Regions from separate parts of the Lysinibacillus sp. 1 U-2021 genome, predicted to be linked through region 2. Evidence: a T-box and tRNA genes for the amino acid it is inferred to sense, from the RefSeq annotation. Region 2 holds a T-box; the other holds one or more tRNA genes.
What was found. A T-box is a leader RNA that pairs with one kind of tRNA and senses whether it is charged. The one in region 2 lies ahead of metG (methionine--tRNA ligase), so its partner is inferred to be a tRNA-Met.

Region 1: it encodes a tRNA-Met, which carries the amino acid that the T-box ahead of metG (methionine--tRNA ligase) is inferred to sense. The anticodon was not compared.

Annotation. Positions count from the first base shown of each region.
Region 1 covers NZ_CP123966.1:609,134-611,351, reverse strand. The annotation lists tRNA gene QH639_RS03255 (tRNA-Leu) at 417-497, opposite strand; tRNA gene QH639_RS03250 (tRNA-Cys) at 545-618, opposite strand; tRNA gene QH639_RS03245 (tRNA-Gly) at 627-701, opposite strand; tRNA gene QH639_RS03240 (tRNA-Gln) at 707-781, opposite strand; tRNA gene QH639_RS03235 (tRNA-His) at 786-861, opposite strand; tRNA gene QH639_RS03230 (tRNA-His) at 897-972, opposite strand; tRNA gene QH639_RS03225 (tRNA-Trp) at 985-1,058, opposite strand; tRNA gene QH639_RS03220 (tRNA-Tyr) at 1,072-1,155, opposite strand; tRNA gene QH639_RS03215 (tRNA-Thr) at 1,165-1,240, opposite strand; tRNA gene QH639_RS03210 (tRNA-Phe) at 1,253-1,325, opposite strand; tRNA gene QH639_RS03205 (tRNA-Asp) at 1,341-1,416, opposite strand; tRNA gene QH639_RS03200 (tRNA-Met) at 1,420-1,494, opposite strand; tRNA gene QH639_RS03195 (tRNA-Val) at 1,521-1,596, opposite strand; tRNA gene QH639_RS03190 (tRNA-Glu) at 1,612-1,686, opposite strand; tRNA gene QH639_RS03185 (tRNA-Ser) at 1,711-1,802, opposite strand; tRNA gene QH639_RS03180 (tRNA-Asn) at 1,808-1,884, opposite strand; rRNA gene rrf (5S ribosomal RNA) at 1,901-2,016, opposite strand.
Region 2 covers NZ_CP123966.1:1,083,664-1,102,196, reverse strand. The annotation lists gene QH639_RS05795 (ABC transporter ATP-binding protein) at 1-456, shown strand, start outside; gene QH639_RS05790 (alpha/beta hydrolase) at 456-1,226, shown strand; gene QH639_RS05785 (BCCT family transporter) at 1,346-2,917, shown strand; gene QH639_RS05780 (GNAT family N-acetyltransferase) at 3,051-3,488, shown strand; gene QH639_RS05775 (hypothetical protein) at 3,485-4,129, shown strand; gene QH639_RS05770 (DUF4871 domain-containing protein) at 4,202-4,681, shown strand; gene QH639_RS05765 (YfiT family bacillithiol transferase) at 4,953-5,465, shown strand; gene QH639_RS05760 (exosporium glycoprotein BclB-related protein) at 5,545-6,162, opposite strand; gene QH639_RS05755 (hypothetical protein) at 6,323-7,507, opposite strand; gene QH639_RS05750 (BMQ_0737 family morphogenetic spore coat protein) at 7,743-8,393, shown strand; gene QH639_RS05745 (hypothetical protein) at 8,478-9,050, shown strand; gene QH639_RS05740 (hypothetical protein) at 9,043-9,324, shown strand; gene QH639_RS05735 (hypothetical protein) at 9,334-10,071, shown strand; gene rpmG (50S ribosomal protein L33) at 10,220-10,369, opposite strand; gene QH639_RS05725 (GTP-binding protein) at 10,539-11,732, shown strand; gene QH639_RS05720 (isoprenylcysteine carboxyl methyltransferase family protein) at 11,753-12,295, opposite strand; gene QH639_RS05715 (type III polyketide synthase) at 12,297-13,379, opposite strand; gene rsgA (ribosome small subunit-dependent GTPase A) at 13,772-14,842, shown strand; gene fosM (FosM family fosfomycin resistance protein) at 14,860-15,285, shown strand; gene QH639_RS05700 (HAD hydrolase-like protein) at 15,301-15,948, shown strand; T-box leader at 16,036-16,296, shown strand; gene metG (methionine--tRNA ligase) at 16,354-17,988, shown strand; gene QH639_RS05690 (2-isopropylmalate synthase) at 18,038-18,533, opposite strand, start outside.

The DNA.
Region 1 (2,218 bases), 480 kb from region 2:
AAAATAATTGTTTATGAATATGGAAATTCATTCTTTTTCAATAGCTGGTCTTTTAGAGTATTAGTCATTTTATCTTCTCCATTATAGAACTCTCTATTGATAATACCGTTAAAAGACCCTACATAGTCCTTTGCCAGAACTTTCGTTAAATATTATCAAATAATCATTAAACTCCATCTCCATCTCCCTTTAGAACATATATTTAAAAGAATTCTACAACCTCCCTTATTGGATAATAGCTTGTGTAAAAACTTGTGTAAAATAAATCTGATTATGTGTAAAATTTGTGTAAAACAAAATCATTTCTTATCGTTTTATATCGTATTCTCAGGAAATGTAAAAAGCTCATAAACCTGTCATATCAAGGTTTATGAGCTCTCTTAATTTTTTAATCGTAACGTATATTAAACTAAAGATACCGGTGGTCGGGGTCGAACCGACACTCCAAAGGAACACGATTTTGAGTCGTGCGCGTCTGCCAATTCCGCCACACCGGCATAATGGAGATAAAAAAAATCGGATAAACCGATTAACAGTTGAAATATGGAGGCGGCAACCGGATTTGAACCGGTGATAAGGGTGTTGCAGACCCGTGCCTTACCACTTGGCTATGCCGCCGTCATACTTGGAGCGGAAGACGAGGTTCGAACTCGCGACCCCCACCTTGGCAAGGTGGTGTTCTACCACTGAACTACTTCCGCAAAAATGGCTGGGGTACTAGGATTCGAACCTAGGCATGACGGAATCAAAATCCGTTGCCTTACCGCTTGGCTATACCCCAACAATGGGGCGACTGATGGGAATCGAACCCACGAATGCCGGAACCACAATCCGGTGCGTTAACCACTTCGCCACAATCGCCATTGTATTATGATGTTTATTAATTTTATATGAGATGGGGCGACTGATGGGAATCGAACCCACGAATGCCGGAACCACAATCCGGTGCGTTAACCACTTCGCCACAATCGCCATAAAATTAATTGGCAGGGGCAGTAGGAATCGAACCCACACCAAAGGTTTTGGAGACCTCTATTCTACCGTTGAACTATGCCCCTAAAAAAATAAAACTGGTGGAGGGGGACGGATTCGAACCGCCGAACCCTAAGGAGCGGATTTACAGTCCGCCGCGTTTAGCCACTTCGCTACCCCTCCGGGAAAATCTGGTGCCGGCTATAGGAATCGAACCCACGACCTACTGATTACAAGTCAGTTGCTCTACCTGCTGAGCTAAACCGGCAAAAAAACAAGATGGGTCAGGACGGAATCGAACCGCCGACACTTAGAGCTTCAATCTAATGCTCTACCAACTGAGCTACTGACCCATATTTTAAAATAAATGGCGGTCCCGACCGGGATCGAACCGGCGATCTCCTGCGTGACAGGCAGGCATGTTAACCGCTACACCACGGGACCATTTGGTTGCGGGGGCTGGATTTGAACCAACGACCTTCGGGTTATGAGCCCGACGAGCTACCACTGCTCCACCCCGCGATAATACTATAATGTTGTAAAAATAATGGTGGAGGATGACGGGCTCGAACCGCCGACCCTCTGCTTGTAAGGCAGATGCTCTCCCAGCTGAGCTAATCCTCCATCTGGGTATTGAAATGGTGACCCCTACGGGATTCGAACCCGTGTTACCGCCGTGAAAGGGCGGTGTCTTAACCACTTGACCAAGGGGCCATCGTTTGGAACACATCAAAGTGCTGGCGGAGAGTAAGGGATTTGAACCCTTGAGACAGTGTTAACCGCCTACACGATTTCCAATCGTGCTCCTTCGGCCACTCGGACAACTCTCCAAGAATGGCTCCGAAGGCAGGACTCGAACCTGCGACAACCTGATTAACAGTCAGGTGCTACTACCAACTGAGCTACTTCGGAATAATTTTAGTATATAGCCTAGCGACGTCCTACTCTCACAGGGGGAAGCCCCCAACTACCATCGGCGCTAAAGAGCTTAACTTCCGTGTTCGGTATGGGAACGGGTGTGACCTCTTTGCCATCATCACTAGACTATTTGAAAGACAATACTTATTATAACATATCTTATAAAAATTACAAGTATATTCTAATATTTTATTCTTTCAAAACTGGATAAACGGTGCATTGAATGTTTCAAACGTTTTTGGTTAAGTCCTCGATCGATTAGTATTCGTCAGCTCCATGTGTCACCACACTTCCACCTCGAACCTATCTACCTCATCGTCTTTGAGGG
Region 2 (18,533 bases):
AATAAGGATGAGGAAATGATTGAATGGGCTTTAACGGTTACTAATACGATGGAATATCGAAATAGGGAGCTTGCCCAGCTTTCAGGTGGTCAGCGTCAGCGTGTTTGGCTAGCTATGGCCTTAGCACAAGAAACAAATATCTTGCTATTGGATGAACCTACTACTTATTTAGATATGGCGCATCAGCTAGAGGTATTGGACATTGTTAAAAGTTTAAATGAGCAGCACAGCTGCACAGTAGTGATGGTTCTACATGATATTAACCACGCGGCCAGATATTCAGACCATCTTATTGCAATGCGTAAGGGTATTATTATGCAAACTGGCACGCCACAGGAAATTTTAAGTGCTGAGGTAATGCGTAAAGTATTTAATATTGATGCACGCATTATGGAAGATCCTGTAACCAATACACCTGTATGTTATGGCTATGAAATTTTGAAGGAGGATATCTAATGAATACAACTAAAGTAGACTACATTACACAACAAATGACTTCAAAATTGACAAATTATGCGTACACGATTAACATCTATGTGCCAGAGGAGGAAGCACCACAAGATGGCTTTCCAGTTTTGTATGTACTTGATGGCTCATCCTATTTTAACCTTGTAAAGGAAGCGGTGCGTCTACAAAGTCGTAATGCACCAAAAACAGGTATCCTTCCAGCTATTGTTATTGGAATTGGTCATGGCGACGATATGCGTGAAAGAAGATTTTATGATTTTACAGCACCTGCGGAGTCTTATATTTATCCAGCAAGATTTAAAGGAAAAGGTCATGAGAAGCTTGGAGGAGCAGTGGATTTTAGTGGCTTTATAGAAGAAGAGCTAAAGCCGATGATTGAGGCACAATATCCAGTAAATCAAGCACAGCAAGCTTTATTTGGTCATTCCCTAGGAGGTTACTTTGCACTGTGGGAACTATTTCACCACCAATCCAGCTTCCAGCGCTATCTAGCTATTAGCCCATCCATTTGGTGGAATGAGCATGAATTAGTGCAGTGTGCTTCAGTATTTCTGAACGAGCATCAAGACATGAATGAAACTTTGTTTTTGAGCGCTGGTGAACTTGAAACCTTTATGGTGGATGATGCGCGCCAAATGGCGACAGTATTAGAAAAAATAATGAATGTTGAATTTTATGAGGCTTTAAACGAAAATCATGCTTCGATCGTACCCACTGTTATGAGTAGAGCCATACGTTTTATGCATAAATCACATTAATAGTAGACCGCATTGTCTTTTGATAATGCGGTTTCTTTTTTATTTATTAATAAAATTAACGAATGATACGCATAATAAAGGAAATTTGGTCATCTGTCTGGGATAAATGGAGGCACTGTATGCAAAATAAAATTTTAAAAAACCCAGTATTTCTGATTTCTAGTGGTGTAATATTTCTTTTGGTCATTATTGGAGCAACGATACCAGAAAAATTTAAGAACGTAGCAAACAGCGTATTTCATATGACTACGGATTATTTCGGCTGGTTTTATTTATTGACAGTCTTTATTATCGTTCTTTTTTTATTCGGACTGGCAATTAGCAAATATGGCACTATTCGTTTAGGGACAGAAGATAGTCGACCTGAATTTAGCTTTCTAACATGGATTTCCATGCTTTTTTCCGCAGGACTTGGCGTAGGCTTGGTCTTTTGGGGAGTAGCTGAGCCAATGAGTCATTACTTTTCACCTCCATTCAGTGACACAAAGCCTCTATCAACGGATGCAGCCAGACTTGCGATGGGATATTCATTCTTTCATTGGGGATTAAGCCAGTGGTCTGTTTATGCCATATTGGGCCTTGTTATGGCCTTTGTACAATTCAATAAAAAAAGAAATATGCTCATCTCCACTGCTTTAGAGCCTGTCACTGGAACAAATCGAGTCGTTAAAGGAACGATCGATATTCTCGCAGTAATTGCTACCGTCATGGGGGTAGCAACGTCTATAGGGCTAGGCGTATTACAAACAAATGGAGGTTTGACATTTGTCTTTGGTTTGCCAGATACATTTATCTTGCAAGTGGCCATTATTCTTATCATGTTTATTGGCTATATGTTATCAGCCACAACAGGTCTACAAAAAGGGATGAAGATTCTGAGTAATGTCAATATGACTTTAGCAATCGTCTTACTCTTATTTGTTTTTATTACAGGCCCAACAATCTTTATACTTGAAACCTTTACATTAGCTATTGGTGATTATATTTCAAATTTTATTCAATATAGTTTAAGGATGCAGCCATATGTTGGTGGAACTTGGGTGAAGGATTGGACAATCTTTTACTGGGCATGGGCGATTGCTTGGTCACCATTTGTAGGCTCCTTTATAGCTCGTGTATCCAAAGGCAGGACTATACGAGAATTTATTATAGGTGTATTAATTATTCCGCCCCTCATTGCCTGCTTTTGGATCGCGACCTTTGGAGGAACTGCGATGTGGTTTGATTTACATCAAGATGCACAAATCGCTCAATCTGTTCATAATGATGTAACGGTTGCTCTTTTCCAGCTTTTTGAACACTTACCACTTTCAATGATTGCATCCACAATTGGAATACTTTTAATCATAATATTTTTAATTACCTCTGCTGATTCCGCCACCTTTATTATGGCAAGTATGACGACAAAAGGATCTTTAAATCCCACCATTTTATCAAAGTTTGTATGGGGTGTTTTGATGGCAGCTATTTCAGGTGTTTTATTGTATACAGGAGGTCTAGAAGCATTACAAACGGCCTCGTTAATCGCTGCATTACCCTTTACAGTGGTGTTACTTTTATTAATGATTTCTTATATTAAGATGATGAAGGAAGAGATTATTCCTCTTAAGAAAAAGGATATCCAACGTTTGAAAATAGCGAGAAAGCATATTGAAAAGGAAGCAAAAGTGAAAGACAAACATACTAAGTAGTAGGCCGTATTCGAAATAATACGGTTTCTTTTTGTTTTAACATGCACTATTATGAATAAAAAACGATAAGAGGTGCTTTAGGATTGAAATTGTTTTAGCACAAAGCAAGGATGCCCCAGTTATACATCAGGTGATGCTACAGGCGTTTCAAGAATATGAAAAAGCTACTCCACCATCCAGTGCACTAAGTGAAACGGTGGATTTTATTGAGCAGGCAATGCAGCAAAGTGAACAAGCGTTTATTGGCTATATCAATAAACAGTCAGTTGCCATGGTAAGGTTTACCCTCAGTACAAAGGGAATTTATTTTTTTAGACTTTCAGTGATCCCAGAAAGACAGGGACAAGGTTTAGCTAAAACACTAATTTCTTGGCTTGAACAATATGCACTATCGAAGGGAATAACAATTAGTCAGTGCAAAGTACGTATGAGTGTTCCACGTAATATTGAGTTATATCGTTCATTAGGTTATGTTGTAACGAAAGATGAAATGGTGAAGAATCGTAATGGTAACTCTCTAGTAATAGCAACAATGGAAAAGAGACTTTCCAATGAGGAGGAGTTTAATTGAGAAAAAAGGTCGGCTGCTTGCATGCTCATTATTCCAATATAGAATACATTGAGCAGGCCTTTCAAAGCGCAGAAGACATAGAGATACTCCATTTTGTAGACCCTGGCGTAATACAGCACGTGTCTAAAGGTAGTGATGGTTTAGCACGTAAAGTTAAGGAGCAAATTGAATGGATAATTAGTTGTGATGTGGATGCCATTTTAATAACGTGTACAAATTATATTGCTTTATTAGAGGATGAAACTTTGCTCGATTCCTCGATCCCTATTATCAAGATAGATGAGCCCTATTTTGAAAGTATATGTAAGCAACAGCCTCAATTTATTCTTTTTACAAATCCTGCAACTGTCGAAGGAACGATGGCAAGACTTCACCAATATGCTAAGCATCAAGGAGTATTAGTAGATGTAGAGGGAAAAATTATTGAGCATACATTTAATCTCATTATGCAGGGGAAAAAGGAAGCCTATGATGATGCTATTTTAAGGGCTTTACATACTTTGTCAGCTGAAGAAAAATCCATATCAGTTGCCCAGCTATCGATGGTGGATGCAGCGCAACGATTTGAAGATCACACGGCAATTACAATTCTCCATCCATTAAAGTCATTAGTTGATATTGTAAAGAGTAAGATAAAATGATAGTTTCATAATTTACAGAATTATCTGTAACAATCTGGTTAAAACAAACGTTTCATAAGAAAGGGGGATGTTATGAAACGAGTTGTATTTGTATGTATATTGCTATTATTTTTAGTGGGTTGTACAGACAAAGCAAATGTTACAATGCCAGAGGATCTACCTGATTTTGTGCAAGAAAGTGATATTGCATCAGTTGATTGGAATCAAAAGGCACAGGAATTTGGTGAAAGAGGCATTATTGGTAATGCTGATAAGTCGGGTGTCATTGGTGCAGATATGCCAAGTTTAAGCACACAAAAATGGATGTGGCATCTATGGGGAATAGATGAAGTACGAGATACAGAATTAACGGTTATTGGATACCATAGAGACTCTAAAGTCATACAACCGATTTTAGTGAATGGTTGGAGCATAGGTCTCGGAGGACCTGTTAATGGAGCAGATGCTCATACACCTTCTCATGTGAAAGTTCCTAAGCCTGGTGAATGGGCTATTCTACTGTATACAAATGAAAAATACTTTGATACGTTGATATACGATATCCAGGAATAATAGTAAACCCTTATTTTGTAATTATTTATACTTATAAAATAAGGGTTTTTGATGTTTGTATATGTATTGGGAAAGGAGGTGTATGGTGTGCGCGTGTAAGCTTGCATTGTGTATTGCTTTCATATTTCTGAAATGTACAAGATGCTGAAGACGCCATTTCAGAAAGTATATGTAAATACGAAAAGCTATTGAACATAGATAATTACAGTGCATGGTTGTAGCAAGAAAAATATTAAATTGGTAATATAAAAAATAAACGGAGGTCAGCAATATGAAAGATTTACGTTATCCCATTGGACAATTCCAATTTCCCAAAGAAATGAATTCACAGCAAGTACTAGAGTGGATTAATGAAATTCGTTTGTTACCAAAACAACTTGCAGAGGTATTAAGTGGTGCAAGCGAGCAAGACTTAGTAAAATCTTACCGTGAAAATGGCTGGACTGTGACACAGCTAGTCCATCATATTGCTGATAGTCATATGAATAGCTATATTCGTTTTAAGCTAGCGTTAACAGAGGATGTACCAACCATTAAGCCATACAATGAGGCAGAATGGGCACAGCTTCCAGATTCTGAAATGCCAGTAGCAATATCTTTTAATTTGATTGAAAGCTTACATGAACGTTGGGTTTATTTACTGTCAAGCTTATCGGAGGAACAATTACAAAGAGCCTTTAATCATCCTGATTCAGGCCTGACGACTCTTGAGCATGCAATTGGCCTTTATGCATGGCATGGCAAGCATCATTTGGCACATATTCAGAATGCTTTGGTTAAATAAATATGGATGTTTTATGAAAAAACAAGTGATTTCTGCTAATGAGGAAATCACTTGTTTTCATTTTTTATTTAAGTTTATTTTATACGATAGTAATACCAGCACTTGCGTTACCAGCAAGTGTAGCAGCAACTCCTGTAGTAGTCATAGAGAATACCATTAGTAAACGATCACCAGTACTCACAGGTACTGAAACGTTTGCATTACCACTTGCAATCGTACCTACTGCTAATGCTATTAGTGGTAAAGTTGGCAATAAATCAACAAATGCTGCAGTAGGGCTGAATACATTGCTTCCTTGAACTGCGCGGTAAATCTGTGCTCTGACAGTTGCTGTTCCAGTTAGAGTTAAAGCAGCCGTTGCTGAGATTGTAGCAGAAATAGATGTAATAGTACCTGGACGTGGAACCGTAAATGCTTCTGTAGCAGCAGAAGTTGTTAAATCAATATTAACGCCAGCAAGAGTAATCCCTGGAACTGCTGTACCAAAACCTACAAGACTTACAGTTGCAATTAAACCAGTAGCAGCAGCTACTAAGGCAACAGGAGTTATTCCTGATGAGAATGGGATAATAGAACCAGTAGCTACTGGTGGAGTAATACATGCAGCGTCAATTGCAACAAAAGGTCCCAGTGCAGTACACTCCCCGTTACCATGACCGTTACCTGAACAGCCACACATTGAGTTATTCAAACACATTTTTACACCCCCTTTCTTCATTATTCTATTCATTTCAGATTAGGGGTTAAGGGCAATTATCTATTTCACCTATAAATTCCATGAATTCTTAATGACAGCTCTTATTTGACACATAAAGAAATCCACTATGTATGTTTTGACATAGTGGATGTTTAAGATGTTAACTCCATCTTTTAAAGAAATCGAAAAATGAGTTTTTTCCCTTTTTATGTTCTTCCTCAATCGGCTTGTTTACAGATTCAAGTTGCATGATCTCTTCTTCAAAGGACGGATGAACCTCATAGGTTGCATCAGCATGATACACTTCAATATATTCTTCTGTTTCTAATGAAGGAGAATGATCTATAGCTGCAGGTTCTGCTACTGTTTCTGCAATGATTTGCTTGAGAGGCTCACTAGCTATTGCTTCAATGTCTTGACTAACAGGTTCGCTAGGTTGCTCCAAGAGAACTTGTTCTATCGATTCATTCGTTACAATGGGATTCTCAAGATTGTTATGTTCATTCTCAGTTTTTACAGCCTCCATAGGATTATTGAATGTTTCAGTTTTAGCGCTATTTTCATTAACTATAGAAGATTGTAAAGTATCATTCTCGATGTTTTCTTCTCTTGAAGCAGGCTGTACGGCAGATGGATCATAAACACTTACTGGAACTTCCTTTGCATCCATAGCATTTTTAAAATGGAAGGTGGATTCAACTGTCGTGTTTCTGTATAAACCATTGTATATTTGGCTGGGGTGCGTATTGATTGATTGGAAATATTGCTGATTAAAATGCCGTTCTTCAGGTTTAGTTTCCGGTAGACCATTCTGAGGAGAGGGACCCCCGATATTTACATTTGGTTGGTGGTTTTTGGCTTTACCTGCCACACTTTGTAGTAGTCTATAAGAAGGTTGTGCTGATGTAATTGTAGTTTGATCTACTGTCTGTGTCATTCTAGGTTGTCTAGGTAAAAGATTCGAATAAGTTTGTGCAGGCATGTCAATGGAGGGAGGTACGGTTTTTGTTTCATTTCCTTTAATTGGCAATAGCTTATTTAAAATTGATAAAATCTCTTGGTTCATTCCTTCAATGGTTTGATTCAAAGACTCAAGCTGTGTTGAAAGAACCTTGATTTGATCGTCGTATCCTTTTATATATGAATTTTGTTTAGTATCCAATGTCTCTGTAATCCCTTCTAAATGGGCCATCTGTGTTTTTAGTCCATCAAACTCCTGCTTCATATAAAGGAAATCTTCAATTGACTTCCCCATTTTTAACGAGGTTAATGATTCTCTATAAGATTCAATTTTTTGCTTTAAATTTTCAATTTCTTGAGTGGTATACAATTTTGACTCTTCCATTGTAGTTCACCCCTTTCAGTCCATTATTAGTTTATTAAAAATATTGACTTTCTGTTACAAATATAACGGTTCTTTCAACATTTTGATTCGTATCGTTAATGAGAGAAGTGTATGAAAACAAATCTTAATTGATTTTAATAAATATCCAATGTAACTATTTGTTAGCCCATGCACTTATAGCTGAAAAACATATGCTACAAACGAAAGATAAAAATTTTATGGAGGTGTCAAAAGGATGCAAGAGCATATGCCATCCCAGGCGCAGGAACTAATCTGTATAAATGTTGATAAGGTATACGACTGGATTGTAAAAGAAATGTCGTTTGATATTTCACCTACTGGACCAATTACATTCCCAGGTGTTACAGCAACTACTGACTTAACAGGTGCTATTGTTACTTGTCGAGTAATTCCAGCAACTACAAATCCAATTGTGATTCTGAACCGTGAGAATCGCCAGTTCTCTATTGATGGATCAACTGTTTGTCTGCAACATCTAAATGTTCAAAAGAACTTCATTCTAACAATTGTCGTTACTTTACCTAATGGTACTGTTTTCACAAGCAATAATATTCCAGTTTCTCGCTGTGAGCAAGTGACATTATGTGCACCTAAGGGAACAGACGTTGAAATATTATACACAGATTTAGATTGCTTCGTTTGTACAACTGGAACACTTAGTGTTGGAACAGGTGCTGCAGCAGGTACAATCACGTTCTCTGCGTTGACAATTACTGTTGCTGTTTGTCAAAGTATTCAATCTACATTCCCAGTTACTGTGGAATTTTTAGCAACTTTCTGCGAACCAAGAGCAGACTTACCATTCTCATGTCCAACTGCGGTTCGTCCACAACAATGCCCAGTTATTTTCCCAACTGTTGGTTAATTGTGATAACAAAAAGAAGAAAGTCATACTATGAAGAGAGGGTAATCCTCTCTTTTTTTAATGGAAATAACAAGGAGGTTTAAAGTGGCAGATCGTATTGAAGACAAGATACAGGCACTAAAAGAACAAACAAATGCCTATGTTCATGATATTAAAAGGTTGGTTGAGGAATTGGCAATTCCGAATAGGATTAACCTCATTAGTTATTTTACAACTGCATTTAATATTTCTTATGATCCTGAGCAAGAGAGTTTATGTTTAGGCTCCTATCATATTCGTAATATGGGTAGTGCAGCCGTCACGAACCCATCTTTGTGTATAACAATACCCAAGGAGTCACCGTTTTACTTTTCAGGGAGATATGTTCATGAAAATTTCACTCCAAATTTTAAAACACAGGGGCAGAGTCAGTGGGAGCGTTTTAATGACAAATCAAGCAAAGAGGAGTATTGGCTGAGACCAGTTGGTAAGTCAACAATCGAACCGAATGAAACCATTTCATTTACCAATTTTCAAATAAAATGGTCCCACAATTTATCATATTCAGGAACGATTATGGGTTTTACATATTGCGATCAGCTCACAGAAGGTGTTGTTGTTTTAAATCCAATTAATCTAAATGGAATGGGCCAAACACAGGAGGAAGACAATGGGTGACAACGAAAAACAAGAGTTTGGTAGTGTAATTCAACAATTAGTGAAGGAACAGTTAAGTCGTCGTAATGAACAAGATAATAGCTTTGCTTTTCTTGAAAAAAGTACATTACAGTTATTAATGGCCTATCTTGTTTCAGGTGAAAAGAGTCATGTTGAACAAATAGAGAATTCAAAGTTAGAAGAAAAATGGATGAAGCAGCTGGATGATTTACTAGAGGAAAGTAGAGAGCAGCTTGAAGAGGTGGTCGATTTACTAAAAAGATATTCAGGCTAGGGGGGTGTGATGATGGACAATGATATTGTGAAAAACAATGATCCAATACAGCTCCAACAAATGATTATTTTTTTAAGGGCCGAGTTAGCCAAGTACAAAAATGAAGTAAAAAGACTTAGAGATAGTGATTATTATGCTTTGGTTCTTCGACTTGAACGAGAAAATGTTCAATTAACAAGGCATAAAAAAGAACTTTCGATGGAGCTCCTAAAGCTGAAAAGAGACTTTGATAAAGAATTGCAAGCTTACGATGAAGAAATTCAGAAGAGAGAAGCGCAAAGAAAAAAGCAAATTGCATCCATTGAGGCATTATTAAAGGAATTGGCAGAATTGCGGGCTGAAAAAAAGTCATTGATGGACAAAATTCAAGCATCGAAGGAGGCTTCGATCGATTCAAATGAAAGGTCTATTATGGAAGGCATAGATAAAAAGTTAAGTGACTATACAACCATAGCAAGTAAACAAATGGAGAATATTTTAGAGACACTAGAAAAATACCATAGAGAGAAAGTAGAATCGGACAGCCTTCATCGACATTTACTAAGTGAGTTAGAGACGAAAAATCTAGATATTGAGCGATTATCCAATGAAATAGTTGCATTAAAGAAACAATCGAAGGATGGTAGCCCATCAATGACACAAGGAGTTAATATTGATGAACAAATAGATTTTAGATTACGCATGCTCGATGAATTAGATGAGAAATTGAATGAATTAGCGTTAGAAATCAATAGTGAGCAGCTTTAGCTATAAAATTTCATCATGACTGTTTCAAAGTGTACCCTTGAAACAGTCATTTTTTTGATTCGAATAAGAAGCTTTTAAGAAGGTTCAACCCCTCACAAAGAAGAGGAGGGTGCTCCAAAGCATCTCATCTTGACCCCCTATTCCAATATTACTTTGTTTCTCTATGCAGGGTTACGCGTTTCAGGCGAGGGGAGTACTTTTTAAGCTCCAATCTTTCGGGATTATTGCGTTTATTTTTAGTAGTAATATAGTTTTTATCACCTGTTTCAGTACAGGCTAATGTTACTTGTACACGCATTGAAGGACCTCCTTTTAAATAGTAATTATTACGATTTAAACAATATATTTCTCACTGGATATTGTCAAGTTTAATTTCACTAGTAATAAAAAGCTTTGCATTTTCCAAAATAATATGATTTAATTACAAATTGTAAATAGTAATGATTACGATTTGAGGAGTTGTAAGAATGACAAAGAAAATTCCTGTTACAGTATTGAGTGGATATTTAGGTTCTGGTAAGACAACAATGATGAATCATGTATTGCAAAACAAAAAGGATTTACGTGTCGCTGTTATTGTGAATGATATGAGTGAAATTAATATTGATGCGGAGCTTATCGCAAATGGTAGCGGTATATCACGTACAGAAGAGAAATTTGTGGAGCTATCGAATGGTTGTATTTGCTGTACATTACGAGAGGATCTATTGCAGGAGGTGGAACGTCTTTCGAAGCTAGGCAATATTGATTACATTTTGATTGAATCGACAGGGATTAGTGAGCCGATTCCAGTTGCACAAACATTTAGTTATTTAGACGAGGAGCTTGGCATTGATTTAACGAAGTTTTGTCGATTAGATACAATGGTTACTGTCGTAGATGCCCATCGTTTTTGGCATGATTTTCAGTCTGGGGAAAGCTTATTGGAGCGGAAGGAAGCTGTTGGTGAATTAGATGAGCGTGATGTTGCAGACCTTCTTATTGATCAAATTGAATTTTGTGATGTCCTTATTTTAAATAAGTGCGATTTAGTATCCGCAGAGGAGCTTGAGCGATTAGAACGTATTTTACGTGCATTACAGCCTGAGGCAAAAATTATACGTACAACAAATGGTGTTATTGATCCAGTTGAAATTTTAAATACGGGGCGCTTTGACTTTGAACGTGTCTCTGAATCGGCTGGTTGGTTAAAGGAGTTGGAGCTTGGTCATGAAAACCATACACCAGAGACTGAGGAGTACGGGATCTCTTCTTTTACCTATAAACGCAAAAGACCGTTTCATCCGATGCGCTTTGTTGAGTGGTGTGATCACATGCCAGATTCAATAGTACGAGCAAAGGGTATTATTTGGAGTGCAAGACATCAGGAAGTTGCGCTATTATTATCGCAAGCGGGGTCATCTGCAAAAATTGAACCAGTCTCTTATTGGGTAGCGGCACTTTCTCAAGCCCAGCAGCAGGATGTATTCCAGCAAAGCCCTGAAGTATTGGAAGATTGGGATGAAGAGTTCGGAGATCGAATGACACAACTTGTGATTATTGGCATTGATCTAGATCGAGAAGACATCACTAAACAGTTGGACAACTGTTTGTTAACAAATGAAGAGTTTCAGAACCCTTGGGAACGTCTACAAGATCCCTTTAACTGGGAATGGCAATAAAGAAGAAAAGAAGATTTCGGCTAAGACTCCGAAATCTTCTTTTGAAATACACGATTATAATTAGTAGCATCTCGTAATGCTTTTTCTTCTATAGGTATTCGGACAGAAAGCATTGTAATATTGAGTAATGTAAAACAAAATGCTGTAAAGTATGCCTGAAACATGAGTGGTAGCAAAAGGATTTCTAAACAAACTACCGCATAATTGGGATGGCGCATATATTCATATGGCCCTTTACGAACAACATGTGCGTCAGGTAAAATGAGGATCTTTGTATTCCAAAAAGTGCCTAAAGAACGAATACACCAGATTCTTAAAGCCTGCACAGCTAAAAATAATATAAAAAATAACGGAAATAAGGGCGAGATACCATTGTTGTTTGTGACGATTTCCACTATTAAAAACAGAAAAAAGCTAATATGCATGGCTACCATATAGGGGTAGTGTGAAGCACCTACTTCATAGGCTCCTTGAGAAAGCATCCACTTCTCATTGCGCTTGGCAATAACAACCTCTGTCAATCTTTGTAGAACGACAAGGATAAAAATAAAATAAAAGATCATGTTACTCCCTCCAGTTTAATAATACAGCTTCTGCACAAAAACCAGGGCCAAGAGCTACGAGCAAGCCTGTATCCTCCACTTGTCCTTCATTTAACATAAACTGCTCTAATACGTATAACACTGTCGGTGATGACATATTACCATGTCGTCTCAATATTTCCCGAGAAATGTCGGTTTTTTGGGGAGATAGATAAAGTGTATCTTCGTAAGCTTTTAATACCTTTTTTCCTCCAGGGTGCGCAATAAAATGACTCAATTGTTCGCTATACAGTCCTTGTTCCATTAAAAATTGCTCAATGAAAGGTCCGAGCCAATTGGTAATAATAGAAGGAATACTTTTTTGGAAAACGACATGAAGCCCGTTGTTTTTCACATCCCAACCCATTACATTTTCCGAATCTGGCATCCATTTAGAACCTGTAGCTAGAATATTAGGGGTTGGCCTTTTTGTTGCGATAGCTACTTCATCCCCACAAACAAGTATGCATGCTGCACCATCGGCAAAAAGGGAAGCACCAATTAAATTACTTTTAGAAAAATCATTTGGCTGAAAAGTAAGGCTACATAACTCGACACAAACGACAAGTACCTTTGCATGTGGATGGGCTTTACAAAAATCATAGGCTCTGCTTATACCAGCGGCTCCTCCTGCACAACCAAGACCCCATAGAGGAATGCGTTTAAGTCGATCTGAAAAGGGAAGCTTGTTCATAACACGTGCGTCAATGCTAGGTGTTGAAATTCCTGTACTGCTAACAAAAATGATGGCATCGATGTCCTCAGTAGGAATAGATGAGGATAAAAAAGCTGTATTAGCTAAACATGCTTGAATGACACTTACACTGTATTGTGTAGCTAACTCAATATATAAATTATTACGTTCTTCAAAGGAGTGATTCGTACGATGCCATTCAGCTGGCACACAAAAATGGCGTGTGTCGATGCCACCATTTTCAAAAACCTTTAAGTAGCGCTCTAGTTTTGGAATTTTTGCATAAAAAAGCTCTTTCGTTAGTTCCTCTGCGTTATCTTGCTGTAATGTGTAAGGTGGTTGATATGTGCTAATTGAAATGATTTTAGGCAATCCAACATCTCCTCGCATTTAATGGTTTTGTTCATTGTATGCGTGGAAGATTGGAATAAATGCTTATAATATTGTAATTGACAATTTCTGAAAATTTAGCTATATTGATAACAACTAAATGGAAAGTAGGTGATGTGACATGATGAATAGATCTGTAATTAGCGAACTGCAATCCGGTTTGTTCAATTTCACACGCCTAAAATATACAAAGTGACGCCGTGCCATAACTCGGGGTATTTGTGTATCTTTTAAACGTGCCTGTGAAACCTTGTAACTGCCGAATTGCAGCTACAAGGTTTTTTATTGTAGTTCCAAAAGGTGAATTGCGATAGGGCCTCTTGCGGATGACAACTATTTTCGCTGAGGCATCATACGTTTAGGAGGAAAATAAATTGAATTTAACAACATTAGGTTTTACAACATATTTTGAAGAGCAAATGATAGAAATGAAAAAACAGGCTAAATTAAAAAATTGTGTGCCTGCAAGGGTTACTTTAGAGCATAAGCATTCTTATCGGGTGTTAGCTGAAGAGGGAGAATGGCTTGCGACAATTGCTGGTCATTATGCGTATACATCTTTAGCGAGGGAGGACTATCCAGCAGTTGGTGATTGGGTGCTAGTGGAGAAAATGCCCGGAGAGGAACGAGCAATTATTCATCAGCTATTCCAACGAAAATCTGTATTTTCACGTAAAGTTGCAGGAACGGAAATTCAAGAACAGATTGTCGCATCAAATGTCGATATTGTGTTACTTGTTATGAGCTTGAACGCAGATTTTAATATTCGACGTTTGGAGAGATATTTAGTGGCTGCTTGGGATTCAGGGGCAAAGCCCATTATTGTCCTGACAAAAGCTGATTTATGCGAGGATGTTTCGAGCTTAGTACAAGAAGTGGAGTCTGTAGCCTTTGGTGTGGATATCTTTGTAACGAGTGCTCTATCGGGCGAAGGTCTAAAGGAAATTCAGACGCTATTCACAGAGGGGGTCACGGGGGCACTATTGGGGTCTTCTGGAGCAGGGAAATCCACATTAACAAATGCTTTATGTGGTGAGATACTAATGAAGGTAGCGGGTATACGTGAGGATGATGCCAAGGGACGACATACAACAACCCATCGAGAGCTAGTAGTATTGCCTGCTGGCGGCTGTCTAATTGATACGCCAGGGATGCGTGAGCTTCAATTGTGGGATCAAGGGGATAGTTTAGCTTCTAGCTTTCAAGATATTGAGGAACTAGCAACAGCTTGTCGTTATCGTGATTGTACACATCAAAAAGAGCCTTATTGTGCTGTCCAGCAAGCTATAGTAGATGGGGACTTGGACCAATATCGTCTACAAAGCTATTTTAAGCTGCAAAGAGAATTGGCTTATATGGAGCGCAAAACAAATACGCAAGCAAAACTTGAGGAGCAGCGCAAGTGGAAGCAAATAGCCAAGGGAATGAAAAAGGGGAAGAAATAATCAATAGGAGCACAGCCATGACAATTCAAAACATCAATCATTTATTGTTTTCAGTTTCTAATTTAGAGGAATCCATCACTTTTTATGAAAGAGTATTTGATGCCAAGTTGCTAGTAAAGGGGAACAGCACAGCCTATTTTGATGTAAATGGGCTGTGGCTAGCTCTTAATGTAGAAAAGGATATACCCCGTAATGACATCCATCATTCCTATACACACATTGCCTTCACAATCGCTGAGGATGACTTTGATAATATGTATGACAGATTGGTGCAGCTAAAGGTCAATATTTTAGCAGGTCGGCAAAGAGATGAAAAGGATAAAAAATCGATTTACTTTACAGATCCTGATGGTCATAAATTTGAATTTCATACAGGAACTTTGCAGGATCGTTTGAGTTTTTATAAGCAAGAAAAGCAGCATATGTTGTTTTTTGATAACTAATGAAGGAGAGATTTTATGAATAAAGCGTTTATTTTTGATATGGACGGAACATTATTTCAAACCAATCTTATTTTAGAGCCTGCGCTCGATGCAACATTTGATGTGCTGCGGACAAACGGCTTGTGGCAGGGAGAAACACCTATAGAAAAATATAGAGAAATAATGGGGGTTCCTTTACCTGTTGTGTGGGAAACATTATGTCCTATGCATGCTTTAGAGATACGAGAAGAGAGCAATGTATTATTCCATGTAAAGCTGATTGAGCAAATACGTGGACATAAAGGTGCTTTGTATCCAAACGCTGAACAAACCCTTGCAACATTGTCAGAGAATTATCCGTTATACATAGCGAGTAATGGACAGGTTGACTATTTACAGGCAATCGTCGAAACTTATCAGTTGGAGCGTTTTATAAAAGGAATTTATAGCATTCAAGCAATTGCAAGTGGGCATAAATCGGATCTGGTAAAAAGAGTTGTAGATGAAAATAAAATTGATTATGGAGCAGTGGTAGGAGATCGTTCTTCGGATATCCAAGCTGCACAGGACAATCAATTACTATCAATAGGTGTTCGCTTTGACTTTGCACAAGATAAGGAGTTAGAAAAAGCAGATATAGTAATTGATGATTTAACTGATTTGCTAAAGGTTACATTCGATTAACTCAAGAAAATGAATTAAAAAAAAGACGCTTTTATAACAGTCATTGCAATTCTTCACAAGAAGGCGTAAAATAATGCCAATCCTATAGAAAAAGCATTGAGAAGGAAAAGTAAATTGGATTAGCATTTTATAGAGAGCCTCTGTTGGTGGAAATGAGGTAAATGAACCCTTTTGAAAATGACCTTTGAGCTTCGTACCGAAAGCTTTTTAGCCAGTAGATTACGACGAGATGGGCACTCGTTACAACAGCAGCAGTATCTCTTTTTTGAGTGAAGACGTACTGATAGAGGCAAATAGTGTGAGCTATTTGTAAATATAGGTGGTAACACGGGTATACTCGTCCTAATCAGATTTGATTAGGGCGATTTTTTTTTACCATTTTTTCTGTGAGGGGAGCAATTTAGAATGACAATTGTTATTGGAGGCGCTTGGCCGTATGCAAATGGCTCTTTGCATTTAGGGCATGTTGCCGCATTATTACCAGGTGATATTTTGGCTAGATATTACCGACAAAAAGGTGAGCAGGTTTTATATGTATCGGGCAGTGATTGTAATGGTACACCCATTTCTATTCGTGCCGCCCAAGAAAATACAACGACAGAAGCTATAGCTAATCACTATCATGAGGAGTTTACTAGATGCTTTCATGATTTAGGATTTACCTATGATTTGTACACAAGAACGGATGCGGAGCACCACCATGAATCCGTTAAGGCCCTTTTCTTACAGCTACTGGCTAATAATTTCTTATACAAAAAGAAAATTGAACAGGCTTACTGTGAGACGGATAATCAATTTCTACCAGATCGATTTGTCGAAGGTCTTTGTCCAAATTGTGGAGCGAAAGCAAGGGGAGATCAATGTGATAACTGCTCAGAAATTTTAGACCCCTTGGATTTAATTGATAAGCGCTGCAAAATTTGTGGGAACGAACCTGTTATTCGGGAAACTGAGCACTTTTATTTTACCTTTAGTCAATTTCAAGGAAGGTTGGAGTCTTATTTAGCACAAGCAAAAGTCGAGAAACGTTGGCGTGACAATGCTTTAGGGTTAACGGAGCGATACTTGGCAGAGGGAGTTCCCGACCGAGCAGTAACAAGAGATTTACCGAATGGCATAGATGTTCCAGTGCCAGGTTTTGAAGGAAAAAAAATATATGTATGGATTGAAGCTGTAGCAGGGTACTTAACAGCAAGCTTAGAATGGGCAAAAGAGCATCAAATAGCTATTGAAGATTTATGGAATGAAGAGACCATTTCATACTATGTACATGGAAAGGATAATATTCCATTCCATACAGTTATTTGGCCAGCCATTTTAATGGGAATTGGATCCAAGGCATTACCTACTCATATCGTATCTAATGAGTATTTAACATTAGAAAAACGCAAATTATCTACTAGTCAGAATTGGGCTGTATGGGTTCCTTATATTTTAAGCCGTTATGATGCGGACTCTATTCGTTATTTCTTAACGATGAATGCGCCAGAAAATCGTGATACTGATTTTTCATGGCGGGAATTTATTTATAGCCATAATGGCGAACTACTCGGAGCCTATGGCAATTTTGTAAACCGTACATTGAAGTTTATTGAGAAATCATTTGCTTGTCAGGTGCCACAAGCGGAGGTGGATAGCGACATTCGAAAACAAACCGTACAATTGTTTAATGAAGCGGGTGTTCTTATCGAAGGTGGTCATTTCAAGCAGGCGTTAGAATCCATTTTTGAATATATTCGTGGTGCTAATCGTTATTTTGATGAACAACAGCCATGGCTACAGGTAAAAGAAAATGTAGAGGCAGGTAATCGTACATTAGCAACTTGTGTCTATATCATTGCGAATTTAGGACAGCTGCTGCATCCTTTCTTACCGTTTTCAGCAAAGAAAGTAAGAAATATGTTAGGTATAAATGAAATGATGTGGCATGAGCAGGTAGATCTCCCTAAAGTCATTCGAGAGGTGACACCATTATTTGAACGTCTTGATATTGAACGAATCGATGAGGAATATCAAAAACTAGTTAGGGATAGTCACTAGGATTGAAAAAGCAGTATGGCGCAAGAGCCATACTGCTTTGCTATTTCATTTAATTCATAACAGGTGTTAATTTTGTCACTACAATGCTATTGATGGCATTAATATAGGCTAATGCACTTGCCTTAAGAATATCTGTATCTGCTGCTTTTGCAATATACTTTTCGCCTTCATGCTCAATCGTAATTTTTACTTTACCTAAAGCCTCTTTGCCTCGTGAAACACTATTGATATTATATTCCACTAGTTTTACATCCATATTTGTAATTTCTGCAATGGCTGAATAGAGGGCATCAATTGGACCAGAGCCTACTGCACTAGCTTTAAATACTTCGCCGCCTTTTCGAACCTTAACACTTGCTGAAGGGAAGCTTGTATTGCTGACGACTTGTAGATCATCAAAATCAAAGAATTGCTCACTATAATGTGTAGCATTTTTATTATTGGCATCATGTTTTTCATAATAGCTTTCAACAATAACATATAAATCGTGATCATATACTTCTTTCTTCGCATCGGCTAGCTTTAAGAATCCTTCGAAAATACCT